Regions from separate parts of the Kocuria sp. CPCC 205263 genome, predicted to be linked through region 3. Evidence: riboswitches for the same ligand, from Rfam matches in the RefSeq annotation. Region 3 holds a riboswitch; each other region holds the start of a gene.

Region 1 (4,370 bases), on a different contig from region 3:
TCGAAGCCCGCGGGGGCGCCGTCGTCGGCCTTGGCGAGGAGGAGGAAGGACACGGGGCCCACGAGGACCGGGCGGACGGTGAAGCCGTGCGCGGCCGCGCGGCGGACGTCGGCCACGAGCCGGTCGGCGGTGGCGCGGAACGGGGTCTCCGGGCCGATCTCGGGCACGAGGTAGTGGTAGTTGGTGTCGAACCACTTGGTCAGCTCGAGCGGAGCGCGCCCGGCGTCGCCGCGGGCCAGCACGAAGCTCGCGTCGAGGCCGAGCCGGCCCTCGGCATCGGCGAGGTCGGCGAAGCGGGTCGGCGTCGCCCCGAGGGCCACGGTGGTGTCCAGGACCTGGTCGTAGAGGGGGAATGCCGCGGGCAGGGACGAGTCCCGGGCGCCGAGGCCCAGCTCCACGAGCCGGCGGTGGGTCGCCAGCTGCAGGTCGGCGGCCGCCGACTCCAGCTCCTCGCGGGTCGAGCGCCCGGCCCAGTAGGCCTCCAGGGCCTTCTTCAGCTCGCGGCGGCGGCCGATCCGGGGGTAGCCGGTGATGGTGGCGGCGGGGAACGGGACAGTGGTCATGGTGGTCTCCTGAAGAGGTGTCGAGGGGTCGTGCGGAACGGTGGGTCGGTGCGTGCTCAGGCGGGGAGCAGGAGGTCGTCGAGCGCGACGGGCACGTGCGGGACGCGCGGGAGGTCCACGTGCTCCAGCAGGTCGAGCGCGGCCCGGTGCTCGTTGAAGGTGTAGAGGTGCAGCCCGGGGGCGCCGGCGTCCAGGGCGGCGCGGGCCAGCCGCGCCGCGAAGGCCACGCCGGCGCGGTGCCGCTCGGCAGGACCGGGCGCGTCCTCCAGCGCGGCGGCCAGGCCCGGGTGGGGCGCCAGGCCCGCCAGCCGGCACAGCGTCCGGAGCCGCCGCGGGTCGGTGACCGGCATGATCCCCGGGACGATCGGGATCGTCACCCCGGCTGCCCGCGCCGCCGCGACCAGGCGCTCGTAGCGCTGCGGGCGGAAGTAGACCTGCGTGATCGCGAAGTCCGCCCCGGAGCGCTGCTTGGCCAGCAGCACCTCGACGTCGTGCCGGAACGAGGGCGACTCCGGGTGCCGGGTCGGGTAGGCGGCCACGCCCACGGCGAGCCGGCCGGCCGCCAGGGCCGCGGTGTGGCGCCGCTCGACCTCGCGCACGAGCTCCACGAGCTCGCCGGCGTGCCGGAGCTCGCCCGGCTCGGCTCCCGGGTCGAGGTCGCCGCGCAGGGCCAGCACGCCCCGGACGCCGCGGCGGACCAGCGCGGCCACGGTCTGCTCCAGCTCGGCCCGGGTGCTGCCGACGCAGGTCAGGTGGGCCAGGGGCCGCAGGCTCGTGCGCGCCAGGAGGTGGTCGAGCAGGGCGAGCGAGCTGTCCCGGCGCTGCTCGTCCCCGCTGTACGTCACCGAGACATGGTCGGGACGGGTGGGCTCGAGCTCCTCGATGGTCCGAAGCAGCGTGTCGGCGCTCGCCGCGCTGCGCGGCGGATAGAGCTCGTAGGACAGGGACGGCGGCGCCGGCCGGGCGGTCGGGCGTGGTGTCACGTTCTTCCTCCAAGGGTCACCCCGAGGGAGGGCAGCAGCCGTCCCGGAGTGGACCCGGGAGGCTGCGACAGCTCCATCGGTCCTGGCGGGAGCACCGTTCCGCGCACCCCGTGGCGGGGGCGCGGATGGTTGCTGCGGCGTCGACGAGCCAGGTCTCTCGGCCGCTCTGGATAGATGCAGGACCCATTCCAGCGGCTGCCCCGCCGCGCTGCCAAGTGCGGGCGCCCAGAAGACGCCGGTGCGCGGACTGTGACGACCGCGACGTCACAGGACGCAACACGGACGCGCGACGACGCACCGGCGACGACGCCCATGAGGAGCGCAGGTCCGGGGCCGTCACGATCCGGTCTCGGGTCTTGCCGGGCCCGGGCGGGCGGCATAGTCTTTGACAACCAACAGGTTGATCAAGGAATCAGTTGACAAACACCGTGGACCCCGGCGACGACGAGCTCGACAGGGCCTTCCTGGCACTGGCCGACCCGGTCCGCCGCCGCATCGTCGCCCGGCTCAGCCGTGGACCGGCCACGGTCACCGAACTGGCGGAACCCTTCGCGATCTCCCTCCAGGCGGTCTCGAAGCACATCCAGGTCCTCGAGCAGGCGCAGCTCGTCACGCGCACCCGTGACGCCCAGCGCCGGCCCGTCCACCTGGACCCCGCACGGCTCGAGGCGCTCACCACGTGGATCGACCGGTACCGGCTGGTCCGGGAGGAGCAGTTCCGCCGCCTCGACGCCGTGCTCGACACCCGAGCCGCGGACCGCGGCGAGCACACCCAGGACTGAACCATGGGACACGCACTGCACCTGACCGTCCCCGACGGCCTGCCCTTCATCGACTTCGAGCGCGAGTTCGACCACCCCGTGGCCGACGTCTACCGCGCCCACGCCGACCCCGAGCTGTTCCGGCAGTGGATCGGGCCGCGCGGGCTGCGGACCCGGATCGACGGCTTCGAGTTCCGCCCCGGCGGCGCCTACCGGTTCGTCCAGCGCGGCGAGGACAGCGCCGAGGAGTACGCCTTCCGCGGCGTCTTCCACACGGTGCGCGAGAACGAGCTCGTGGTCCAGACGTTCGAGTACGAGGGCTGGCCCGACGCCGTGGACCTGGAGTACCTGCACTTCGAGGACCTGGGCGACGGCCGGTGCCGGCTGCGCGGGCACACCGTCCACGCGTCCCAGGAGGCCCGTGACGGGATGGTCGGATCCGGCATGGAGAAGGGCATGGCCGAGGGCTACGAGCGGCTCGAGGAGCTGCTGGGCGGGCGGGCCGCGCAGGGCGGGGCCTGACCGTGGACTGGACGCTCGAGGTGGTTCTGCTGCCGGTGCGCGACGTCGACCGTGTGATCGCGCTCTACCGGGGCGGGGTCGGCTTCCACCTCGACCACCACACCACCACCGGGCAGATGGACATCGCCCAGCTGACCCAGTCCGGGTCCGGGTGCTCGATCGTGGTCGGCGACCTCCCCGGCCGGCCGCAGCGGCCCGGGGCCGGCCGGGGAGCCCGTGCTCAGTCGCGGGGGAGGTGCTCCGGCCGCCGGCCGAGGGTGCGCGCGGCGAGTGCGATGAGCAGCACCAGCCCGGCCGTGAGCAGGAGCTGGCCCCGCACGGCGTCGTCGAGCAGCCCGAGCAGGACGATCCCGGCGAGGAGCGCCAGCGCCAGGTACGACAGCCACGGGAAGGCCCACATCCGCAGGGGCAGCTCGGCGCCGTCCCGGTCCGCGCGGCGGCGCAGGACGATCTGCGAGACCAGCGCGAGCCCCCAGACGACCAGGCAGGTCGCGCCCACGGTGTTGAGCATCCACAGCAGCACGGTCTCGGGCCACAGGTAGTTGAGCACCACGGCGGCGAAGCCGAAGAGCACGGAGACGACCACCGCGCTCCGGGGGACCCCGCGGTCGGAGACGTCGGCGAAGGCCCGCGGCGCCGAGCCGCGGCGGGCCAGCGACCAGAGCATCCGGGACGCCCCGTAGATGTTCGCGTTGAGGGCCGAGAGCAGCGCCAGGATGATCACCACGGCCATCAGCACGTCCGCACCGGGCACCCCGGCGGTCTCCAGCACGGCCACGAACGGGCTGACCGAGAGCTGCTCGTCGTTCCACGGCAGCACCAGGACCATGACGGTCACGGCGCCCACGTAGAAGACGAGGATCCGGACCAGGATGGTGCGCACGGCGCGGGCCACGTTGCGCTGCGGGTCCTCGGTCTCCGCGGCGGCGATGGTCACGAGCTCCGTGCCGCCGAACGCGAAGACCACCACGAGCAGCGCGGCGGCCACCCCGGTCGGGCCGTGGGGCAGGAAGCCGCCGTGGGCGGTGAGGTTCGCGAGCCCCGGGGAGGGCTCCTCCGTCAGGCCCAGGAGCACGGCGACCCCGACCACGAGGAAGGCCAGCACCGCGAGCACCTTCATCAGCGCGAACCAGAACTCGGTCTCCCCGAGCGTGCGCACCCGCACCAGGTTGATCGCCGTGAACACCACCATGAACAGCAGCGCCAGCACCCACTGCTCGGCCACCGGCCACAGCTCCGTGAGCAGCTGGGCCGCGGCCGTGGCCTCCGCCGCGACCACCACCACGATCTGCGCCCACCACAGCCAGCCGAGGGTGCGTCCCACGGTGCGGCCCATGGCCTTCTCGGCGTAGGTCGAGAACGCGCCGGGGGACGGGTCCGCGGCGGCCATCTCGCCCAGCGCCCGCATCACGAGCACGAGCAGCACGCACGCCACCAGGAAGGACACCAGCACCGCCGGCCCGGCGGTGCGGATCGCGGCGCCCGTGCCGATGAACAGGCCGGTGCCGATCGCGCTGCCCAGGGCCATCATCACGAGGTGC
Region 2 (4,370 bases), on a different contig from region 3:
ATGCGCCACGCCGTGCTCGCCGGCCGGCTCGCCGCCGGTGCCGGGCGCATCCCGGCCCGCCGCCACGCCCAGGCGTCCTCGCCCATGGCCGGGCGGATCGACACGGACGCCCCCGAGGGCGGACCGGCCGCCGGCCCGGCGGACGTGCCGCGCGGGGACTGGGCGCCCGTGGGGGAGCGGCCGTGAGCCCGCTGCCCCCGCTCGTGGAGCCCGGCCCCGAACTGACCCGCGAGGAGCTCGAGCGCTACGCCCGGCACCTGACCCTGCCCGGGATCGGGAGTCTCGGCCAGCGGCGGCTGCGGAACGCCCGCGTGCTCGTCGTCGGCGCCGGGGGGCTCGGGTCCCCGGCCCTGCAGTACCTCGCCGCGGCGGGGGTCGGGACCCTCGGGATCGTCGACGACGACGTGGTGGCGCTGTCCAACCTGCAGCGCCAGGTGGTGCACACGACCGCCGACGTCGGCCGCCCCAAGGCCGTCTCCGCCGCCGAGGCCGTCACCGCGCTCAACCCGCTGGTGGAGGTCCGCACCCACCCCGCCCGGCTGGACGCGGACAACGCCGTGGACATCATCGGCCGGTACGACCTGGTCCTGGACGGCGCCGACAACTTCGCGACCCGCTACGTGGTCAGCGACGCCGCCGCCCTGACCGGCACACCCTGCGTGTGGGGTTCCATCCTGCGCTTCGAGGGGCAGGTCAGCGTCTTCTGGGCCGGGCACGGGCCCACCTACCGGGACCTCTACCCCGAGGCCCCGCCGGACGGCGAGGTGCCCAGCTGCGCCGAGGGCGGGGTCTTCGGCATGCTCCCCGCCACCGTCGGCGCGGTCATGGTCACCGAGGCCGTCAAGCTCGTCACCGGCACCGGGGAGCCCCTGCTCGGCCGGGTGCTGCTGCACGACGCGCTCGCGATGACCTGGCGCGAGATGCGTCTCACCCCGGATCCCGACGCCGCCCCGGTCACCGCGGTGGCCCAGCCCGCCGCGGTTTGCGCGCTGCCCGGCGCGGACGCCTCCGAGACCGTCGGGGCGGCCGAGCTGGCCCGGCTGCTCGAGCGCCGGGAGCGCGGGGAGGCGTCCTTCGCCCTGGTGGACGTGCGCGAGGACTGGGAGCGGGAGCTCGTGGCCATCGACGGCGCCGTGCCCGTCCCGCTGCAGGAGATCCTGGACCGCGGGGCGGACGCCCTGCCCCCGGAGGCCCGCGGCACGGACCTCGTGCTGCACTGCAAGGCCGGGGCCCGCTCCGCGACCGCGCTCGCGGCGCTGCGGTCCTTCTACGCCGGGCGGGAGGAGCGGGTCCGCCACCTCGAGGGCGGGGTGCTCGCCTGGGTGGCGCAGGTGGAGCCGGACCAGCCGGTCTACTGAGCCGGACTCCTGCGCGGGACTCCTCATCCGATCTCCTGATCCGGGCCGGTACACCACTGCGGACGACGTGACCTTCTGTGACACCGTCGTGACATTCCGTGACGTGCGCCCGTCATCCGGTTGGTCCCGGACCGGGCGGTCTGGTCCCATGGCAAGTGCCCCATTCAGAGCGGTTGAGAGATCTGGCTCGACGACGCCGCAGCAACCCGTCCTTCTCAGGGGTCAGGGTGCTCATGCCAGAACCGATGGAGATCCCGGATCTGCAGTCGGTCCGTGACGTCAGCGTCCGGCGCTGCCGCCACCGGGCCCGCCCCGGCGCGACCGGCCGACCGGCAATCCTCGGTGCGACCGAGAGGACCACCGCATGACCCCGAGCACGGTCGAGGAGACCACCGCCCATCCCCGCGCCGGCACGGACTTCGCCGCCGGCCTGCCCGGAGACTACGCCGGGCTGCGGGAGCACTTCCGGCCGCTGTTCACGGAGATCGCCGCCGGCGCTCTGGACCGGGACCTCCGGCGCGCGCTGCCCTACGCGGAGGTCGACCGGCTGGACCGGGCCGGGTTCGGCACCCTGCGCGTCCCGGCGGCCCACGGCGGCCCCGGGGCCAGCCTCGAGGACTTCACCCGGCTGCTGGTCGACCTGGCCGAGGCCGACTCCAACATCGCCCACCTCTACCGCTCCCATCACGGCTTCGTGGAGTCCCTGCGCTTCCTGCCTCGGGAGCTCCAGGAGGTGTGGTACCGGCGGGTGCTGGCCGGGGCCACCGTCGGCAACGCCTCCACGGAGAAGGGCGGCAACGCGCTGGGCACCCTGAACACCGTGCTCACCCGGACCGCCGAGGGCTGGGAGCTCACCGGCCGGAAGTTCTACGCCACCGGCTCCGTCTTCTGCGACTACACCCGCGTCTCGGCCGCCCTGGACGGCCGGGACGGGCGCCGCTTCGCCGTCGTCGCCACGGACGCCGAGGGCGTGACGCTCGAGGACGACTGGGACGGCTTCGGGCAGAAGCTCACCGGCACCGGCACCGCGGTCTTCGACCGGGTGCGCGTCCCGGACGACGCCGTGCTGGACCGCACCGCCGGCAGCGCGGAGGCCGTCCACGAGGCCGCCTTCTTCCAGCTCGTGCTGCTGGCCGTGCTGGCCGGCATCGCCCGGGCGGCCCGGAGGGACGCGGTGGAGACCATCGCCGGACGCCGGCGGACCTTCAACACCGGGCTCGGCCTGCCGTTCCGCGACGACCCGCTGATCCAGGAGGCCACCGGGCGGATCTCCGCCAAGGCCTTCGCCGCCGAGGCCACCGTCCTGCACGCCGCCCGTGCCCTGGACGCCGGGATCGCCGCCGCAGCAGCGGCCGGCGCCGACCGGCCGGACTTCACCGGGACCCTCCCGGCGGCGCTGCACGAGTCCGAGATCGCCGTGGAGCACGCCCAGGTCACCGTGCCGGAGCTGGCGCTCGGCGCGGCCCAGGACCTGTTCCTCACCGTGGGCGCCTCCGCCACGTCCACGGCCAAGGGCCTGGACCGGCACTGGCGCAACGCCCAGACCGTGGCCACCCACAACCCGATCGCCTTCCGCGCCCGCGCCCTCGGCGACTACCTCATCAACGGCACCCTGCCGGAGGGCCTGAACGCCATCGGCGACGCGAAGACCGACGCCGCGACCGATGCCACGACCGACGCCGCGACCGTCGCCGACCGAACCCCAGGAGCCTGACGCATGAGCACCACGACCACGGCCGCCCCGGGCCGCAGCAGCATCGTCCACGGCAAGAAGCGCGTCCTGGCCTCGGCCTTCGCCGGAACCACCATCGAGTGGTACGACTTCTACCTCTACGGCACCGCCGCCGCACTCGTCTTTAACGTCCAGTTCTTCCCCATGGCCACCGAGCTCGGCGGCATCGTGGCGTCCTTCGCCACGCTCGCGGTCGGGGTCATCGCCCGGCCCCTGGGCGGGATCATCGCCGGGCACCTGGGGGACCGGATCGGCCGCAAGGCCCTGCTGGTGGCCTCCCTGCTGCTCATGGGCGTGGCCTCCACCCTGATCGGCCTGCTGCCCACCTACGAGGTGATCGGCTGGTGGGCCGTCGTCGGGCTCGTGCTCCTGCGCATCCTCCAGGGCCTGTCCGCGGGCGCCGAGTGGGGCGGCTCCGCGCTGCTGAGCGTGGAGCACTCACCGGCCCGGCACCGCGGGTTCTTCGGGTCCTTCACCCAGATCGGCTCCTCCGCCGGCATGCTGCTGGCCACCGGCGCGTTCTTCATCGTGCAGAACGTCATGAGCGAGGAGCAGTTCGCCGCCTACGGCTGGCGCATCCCCTTCCTGCTCTCGGCCCTGCTCGTGGCGGTGGGCCTGTGGATCCGCCTCGGCGTGGCCGACGCCCCAGAGTTCCTGGAGCACCGGGCCTCGGGCAACGTGGCCAAGGCCCCCCTGCGGGAGCTGCTGGTCCACCACCGCCGCCCGGTGCTGGTCACGATCGGCCTGCGCCTGGCCCAGAACGCCGTCTACTACCTGGTGACGGTCTACATGCTGACCTACCTGCGGGACGTGCGCGGGGACAGCGCCGCGGGTGTGACCGCGGTGATGATCGCCTCGGCCATCGGCCTGTTCTCCACCCCGTTCTGGGCCTGGCTGTCCGACCGGGTGGGCCGGAAGGTCGTCTCGGTGAGCGCCTACGCGGCGATCGGCGTCTTCGGCTGGGTGCTGTTCGCGTTCCTCGAGGCCGGCCCGCTCGCCCTGCTGCCGCTCGTGGTGATCCTCGGCATCAACCTCGTCCACGACGCGATCTACGGACCGCAGGCGGCCTGGTTCGCTGAGCAGTTCCCCGTGCACGTGCGGTACTCGGGCGTGAGCTTCGGCTACCAGGTCGGCACCGTCCTGGGCGGCGGGCTCATGCCGCTGATCGCCGCCCTGCTCTTCGCTGCCGGCGGGGACACCCCGTGGCTGATCGCCGGCTACCTCTCCGTGCTGGCCGTGCTCTCCGTCGTCGCCGCCCTGGCCGCGAAGGATCCCGCCCG
Region 3 (4,370 bases):
GGCGTCGAACTGCATCTCGATGACGGGGCGCATCCGGTTCATCGCCATGCCCACGGCCATGCCGGCGATCCCGGACTCGGCCAGCGGGGTGTCGAAGCACCGGGTGCGGCCGAAGCGCTTCGTCAGCCCGTCGGTGATGCGGAAGACGCCGCCGAGGGTGCCGACGTCCTCGCCGAAGACGACGACGGCGGGGTCGGCGGCCAGCGCGTCGGCCAGGGCGGTGTTGAGCGCCTGGGCGAAGGTGGCGGGCTTGGCCGCCGGGGCCTCGCCGGCCGGGGCGGGGGCGTGCAGGGTGCTCACTGTCCGGTCTCCTCTCGGGCGAGCTCGGCGGCCAGGAACTGCTCCTGCTCGGCGAGCTGCGGGGTCTGCTCGGTGTGGACGTGGCGGAACAGCTCGAGCGGGTCGATCTCCACGTCGGCGTTCATGCCGTCGCGCAGGGCCGTGGCGACGTCCTCGGCGGCGGCGGCGATGCGCTGCTCCGCCGCGTCGTCGAGCACGCCATCGGCGCCGAGGTAGGCGCGCATCCGGGTCACCGGGTCCTTGGCGATCCACTCCTGCACCTCGGCGTCGTCCCGGTAGCGGGTGGCGTCGTCGGCGTTGGTGTGCGCCTGCATGCGGTAGGTGTGCGCCTCCACGAGGAGGGGCTCGGACTCGGAGCGGGCCAGGTCCACGGCGCGCCGCAGGGTGGCGAGCAGCGCCACGAGGTCGTTGCCGTCCACGCGCTCGCCGGCCATGCCGTAGCCCACCGCCTTGTGGGCGAGGCTCGGGGCCGCGGACTGCTGGGACAGGGGCACGGAGATCGCGTAGCCGTTGTTCTGCACGAAGAACACGACCGGCAGCTTGAACACGGCCGCGAAGTTCAGGGCCTCGTGGAAGTCGCCCTCGCTGGTGGCGCCGTCCCCGCACATCGCCAGGACCACGGTGTTCTCGCCGCGCAGCTTGGCGGCGTGGGCCACGCCCACCGCGTGCAGCAGCTGGGTGGTGAGCGGGGTCGACTGGATGCCCACGCAGTGCTCGTACGGGTCGTAGCCGCTGTGCCACTCGCCGCGGAAGATCGCCATGACCTGCATCGGGTCCACGCCCTTGGTCATGACCGCCACGGTGTCCCGGTAGGTGGGGAACAGCCAGTCGCCCTCCCCGAGGCACAGGGCGGCCGCCACCTGGCAGGCCTCCTGGCCGTGGCTGGACGGGTAGACGGCCATCCGGCCCTGGCGGACCAGCGCGGAGTTCTGGTCGTTGACCCGCCGCCCGACCACCAGCTTCTCGTAGGCGCGCAGCAGGACGTCCGGGGCCGGCAGCGGGTACTCGTGGCCGGGGCCGGTGCCCTGCTCCTCTGGGGCGAGCAGCCGCCCGCCCGGGTCGACCATGCGGATCTCGCCGCGGGCCGGGAGCATGTACTGCTCCGGCGTGATGCCGAAGCTCTGGGAGGCCCGGAGGATCGGGTCCTCGGGGGTCTCGACGGTCTGGCTCATGGTGTCCCCTCGGTCGGTCCCCGGTGCGGCCGCGGTCCGGGGAGGGCAGGAAGGTGGTGCGGCTCTGTCTCCCCAGTATGGGAACCGGGCATGGTTCGTATCCACAGAGCGGGGAAAATGCAGAAGTCTGAGACGGACAGTGCACCGCGCGTGGACGAAATGTTCTAGTGTGGCGTGGAGCACACGCATTCGTCCGACACGTTCCGGGCCCCGCGCCCGACCCGCCCCGAAGGAGCCCGCCGTGCCCTCGACCCCCGTGCCGCTGGACGAGACCGACCGGAAGATCCTCGCGGAGCTGTCCCGGGACGCGAGGCAGTCCGTGACGGCGATCGCCGCGGCCGTGCACGTCTCCCGCGCCCACGCCTACGCCCGGATCAACCGGCTCCGGGACGAGGGGGTGATCCTGCGCTTCAGCACCGTGATCGACCCGGTCCGGGCGGGTCTGCAGGCCTCCGCGTACGTGACGCTCAAGCTCCAGCAGAACACCTGGCGGGAGCTGTGCGCCCAGCTCCAGGCGATCCCCGCCGTGCACCACATCGCCCTGGTGGGCGGGAACTTCGACGTCATGCTCCTCGTGCGGGCCGTGGACACCGTGCACCTGCGGCAGGTGATCTTCGAGCACGTCCAGCAGCTGCCCGGTGTGGTGGACACCCAGACGTTCCTGATCTTCGAGGACATCGACACCCGGGCCTGACGCGAGGGCCCGCGCCGGGCCCGGCGCGCACGGCCGGCGTCACGAACCGTCACGGTCGTCATCTTCCGTCGCGGAGGGACACCCACTACCTCTGCGCATAGTGTTGTTCCAGCTTCACGAGACGTGACCGCCAAGCTCCGACTTGGTCACGCACCAACCCCATGCTCATTGGGTGGTTCGGATGAGGAAGCGGCCTGCATCTTCCGCGACGTGCCCACCGGGCCCGCGCGGATGACCGGTGCGGGTAAGAGCAAGGCACAGGAGCAGCGCCATGTCCATCCCCGTGACCGACCACGACCTCGCGACCCGGCAGATCCACGCCGGCACCCACGACCAGGTCACCCAGCGCACCCTGACGGTGCCGATCTACCAGACCGCGGCCTTCGAGTTCCCGGACTACGAGGCGGCCCGGCAGATGTTCGCCCAGACCCGGGCGGGCTTCACCTACACGCGCACCGGCAACCCCACGGTGGCCGTGCTCGAGCAGCGGATCAGCGACCTCGAGGGCGCCGCGGGCGCCGTGGCGACCGGCTCGGGCCAGTCCGCCGTGGCCGTCGCACTGCTGGCCCTGCTCGGCCAGGGCGCCGGGAAGCACCTCGTGGCATCCGAGAAGCTCTACGGGGGCACGGTGGACCTGCTCACCGACTCCTTCGCTGACTACGGCATCGAGGTCTCCTTCGTGGACCCCACCGCCCCGGGGGCGTGGGCCGCGGCCGTGCGCCCCGACACCCGCGCGTTCCTGCTCGAGTCCATCGGCAACCCGCTGGCCACCCTCCCGGACCTGCCCGGGATCGCCGACGTCGCCCGGGCCGCCGGGGTGCCCGTCGTCGTCGACAACACCCTCGCGTCCCCGGCCCTGTACCGGCCGCTGGAGAAGGGCGCGGACATCGTGGTGCACTCGGCCACCAAGTTCCTGGGCGGGCACGGCAACGCGCTCGCCGGGGCGGTCGTGGACGGCGGGACCTTCGACTGGTCCGCCCGGCCGGACAAGTGGCCGCAGTTCACCCAGGCCCGCGCCCGCTGGGGCGGGCTCAGCCTCGTCGACAAGTGCGCCGCCGCCAGCCCCTACCTGCACCTGGTCCGGGCGAAGTACGTGCACGACCTCGGCACCACGCTCTCCCCGTTCAACGCCAGCCAGATCCTGCAGGGCACCGAGACCCTCGACCTGCGCGTGGCCCGCCACACGGCCTCGGCGCTGGCGGTGGCCGAGTTCCTGGCCGGGCACCCCGCCGTCGCCCGCGTCCACCACCCCGGCGTGCCCGGGGACCCCGGCGCCGGGATCGCGGCCCGGGACTTCCCGCGCGGGACCGGCTCCGTGTTCTCCTTCGACCTCGCCGCCCCGGACGGCGCCGTGGGCCCGTTCATCGACGCACTCCGGCTGTTCAAGCTGGTCGCCAACATCGGGGACACCCGCAGCCTCGTCGCCCACCCGGCGGCCATGACGCACTGCCGCCTGACCCCCGAGCAGCGCCGGGCCGGCGGGATCGCCGAGACCACGATCCGGCTGTCCATCGGCCTCGAGTCCCCCCAGGACCTCGTGGCCGACCTCGGCCAGGCCCTCGACACCGTCGTCACCGCCGTCCAGACCACCCGGAAGTGAGCCCCGCCATGACGTCCCCCACCGAGACCCGCACCCGCCACCGGGGCTTCACGACCACCGCCGTCCACGCCGGCCAGGAGCCCGACCCGCTGACCGGGGCGGTCATCCCGCCGATCTACCAGACCTCCACGTTCGCCCAGGACGGGATCAACGTGCTGCGCGCCGGGCACGAGTACAGCCGCGGCTCCAACCCCACCCGCAGCGGCTTCGAGGAGCAGCTCGCGGCCCTGGAGCGCGGCGAGCGGGGGTTCGCGTTCGCCTCGGGGATCGCCGCCGAGGACGCCCTGCTGCGCGCCGTGCTGCGCCCGGGCGACCACATCGTGCTCGGCGCCGACGGCTACGGCGGCACCAACCGGCTGATCACCCGGGTCCTCGCCCCGTGGGACATCGGGCACACCCCCGTGGAGATCACGGACCTCGACGCCGTCCGGGCGGCCGTGCGCCCCGGCACCACGAAGGTGCTGTGGCTCGAGACGCCGTCCAACCCGCTGCTCGGCATCGCCGACGTAGCGGCGTGGGCGCAGCTGGCCCGGGACGCCGGGGCGCTGCTCGTCGTCGACAACACCTTCGCGTCCCCGTACCTGCAGACCCCCCTCGAGCTCGG

Evidence for each region. Region 3 has a riboswitch for S-adenosylmethionine ahead of RF647_RS15460 (O-acetylhomoserine aminocarboxypropyltransferase/cysteine synthase family protein). Riboswitches for the same ligand answer to the same signal wherever they lie in the genome.
Region 1: it holds a riboswitch for S-adenosylmethionine, as region 3 does, so the genes downstream of both, RF647_RS02425 (methylenetetrahydrofolate reductase) here and RF647_RS15460 (O-acetylhomoserine aminocarboxypropyltransferase/cysteine synthase family protein) in region 3, are expected to answer to the same signal.
Region 2: it holds a riboswitch for S-adenosylmethionine, as region 3 does, so the genes downstream of both, RF647_RS18050 (acyl-CoA dehydrogenase family protein) here and RF647_RS15460 (O-acetylhomoserine aminocarboxypropyltransferase/cysteine synthase family protein) in region 3, are expected to answer to the same signal.

Annotation. Positions count from the first base shown of each region.
Region 1 covers NZ_JAVKPV010000001.1:509,644-514,013, reverse strand. Annotated here, with positions in the region: gene metE (5-methyltetrahydropteroyltriglutamate--homocysteine S-methyltransferase) at 1-563, opposite strand, end outside; gene RF647_RS02425 (methylenetetrahydrofolate reductase) at 620-1,546, opposite strand; SAM riboswitch class I at 1,617-1,723, opposite strand; gene RF647_RS02420 (helix-turn-helix transcriptional regulator) at 1,975-2,328, shown strand; gene RF647_RS02415 (SRPBCC family protein) at 2,332-2,829, shown strand; gene RF647_RS02410 (amino acid permease) at 3,050-4,370, opposite strand, start outside.
Region 2 covers NZ_JAVKPV010000018.1:16,547-20,916, forward strand. Annotated here, with positions in the region: gene RF647_RS18040 (thiazole synthase) at 1-186, shown strand, start outside; gene moeB (molybdopterin-synthase adenylyltransferase MoeB) at 183-1,358, shown strand; SAM riboswitch class I at 1,516-1,610, shown strand; gene RF647_RS18050 (acyl-CoA dehydrogenase family protein) at 1,723-3,072, shown strand; gene RF647_RS18055 (MFS transporter) at 3,076-4,370, shown strand, end outside.
Region 3 covers NZ_JAVKPV010000011.1:26,288-30,657, reverse strand. Annotated here, with positions in the region: gene RF647_RS15475 (alpha-ketoacid dehydrogenase subunit beta) at 1-300, opposite strand, end outside; gene RF647_RS15470 (thiamine pyrophosphate-dependent enzyme) at 297-1,472, opposite strand; gene RF647_RS15465 (Lrp/AsnC family transcriptional regulator) at 1,714-2,166, shown strand; SAM riboswitch class IV at 2,279-2,400, shown strand; gene RF647_RS15460 (O-acetylhomoserine aminocarboxypropyltransferase/cysteine synthase family protein) at 2,438-3,766, shown strand; gene RF647_RS15455 (cystathionine gamma-synthase) at 3,775-4,370, shown strand, end outside.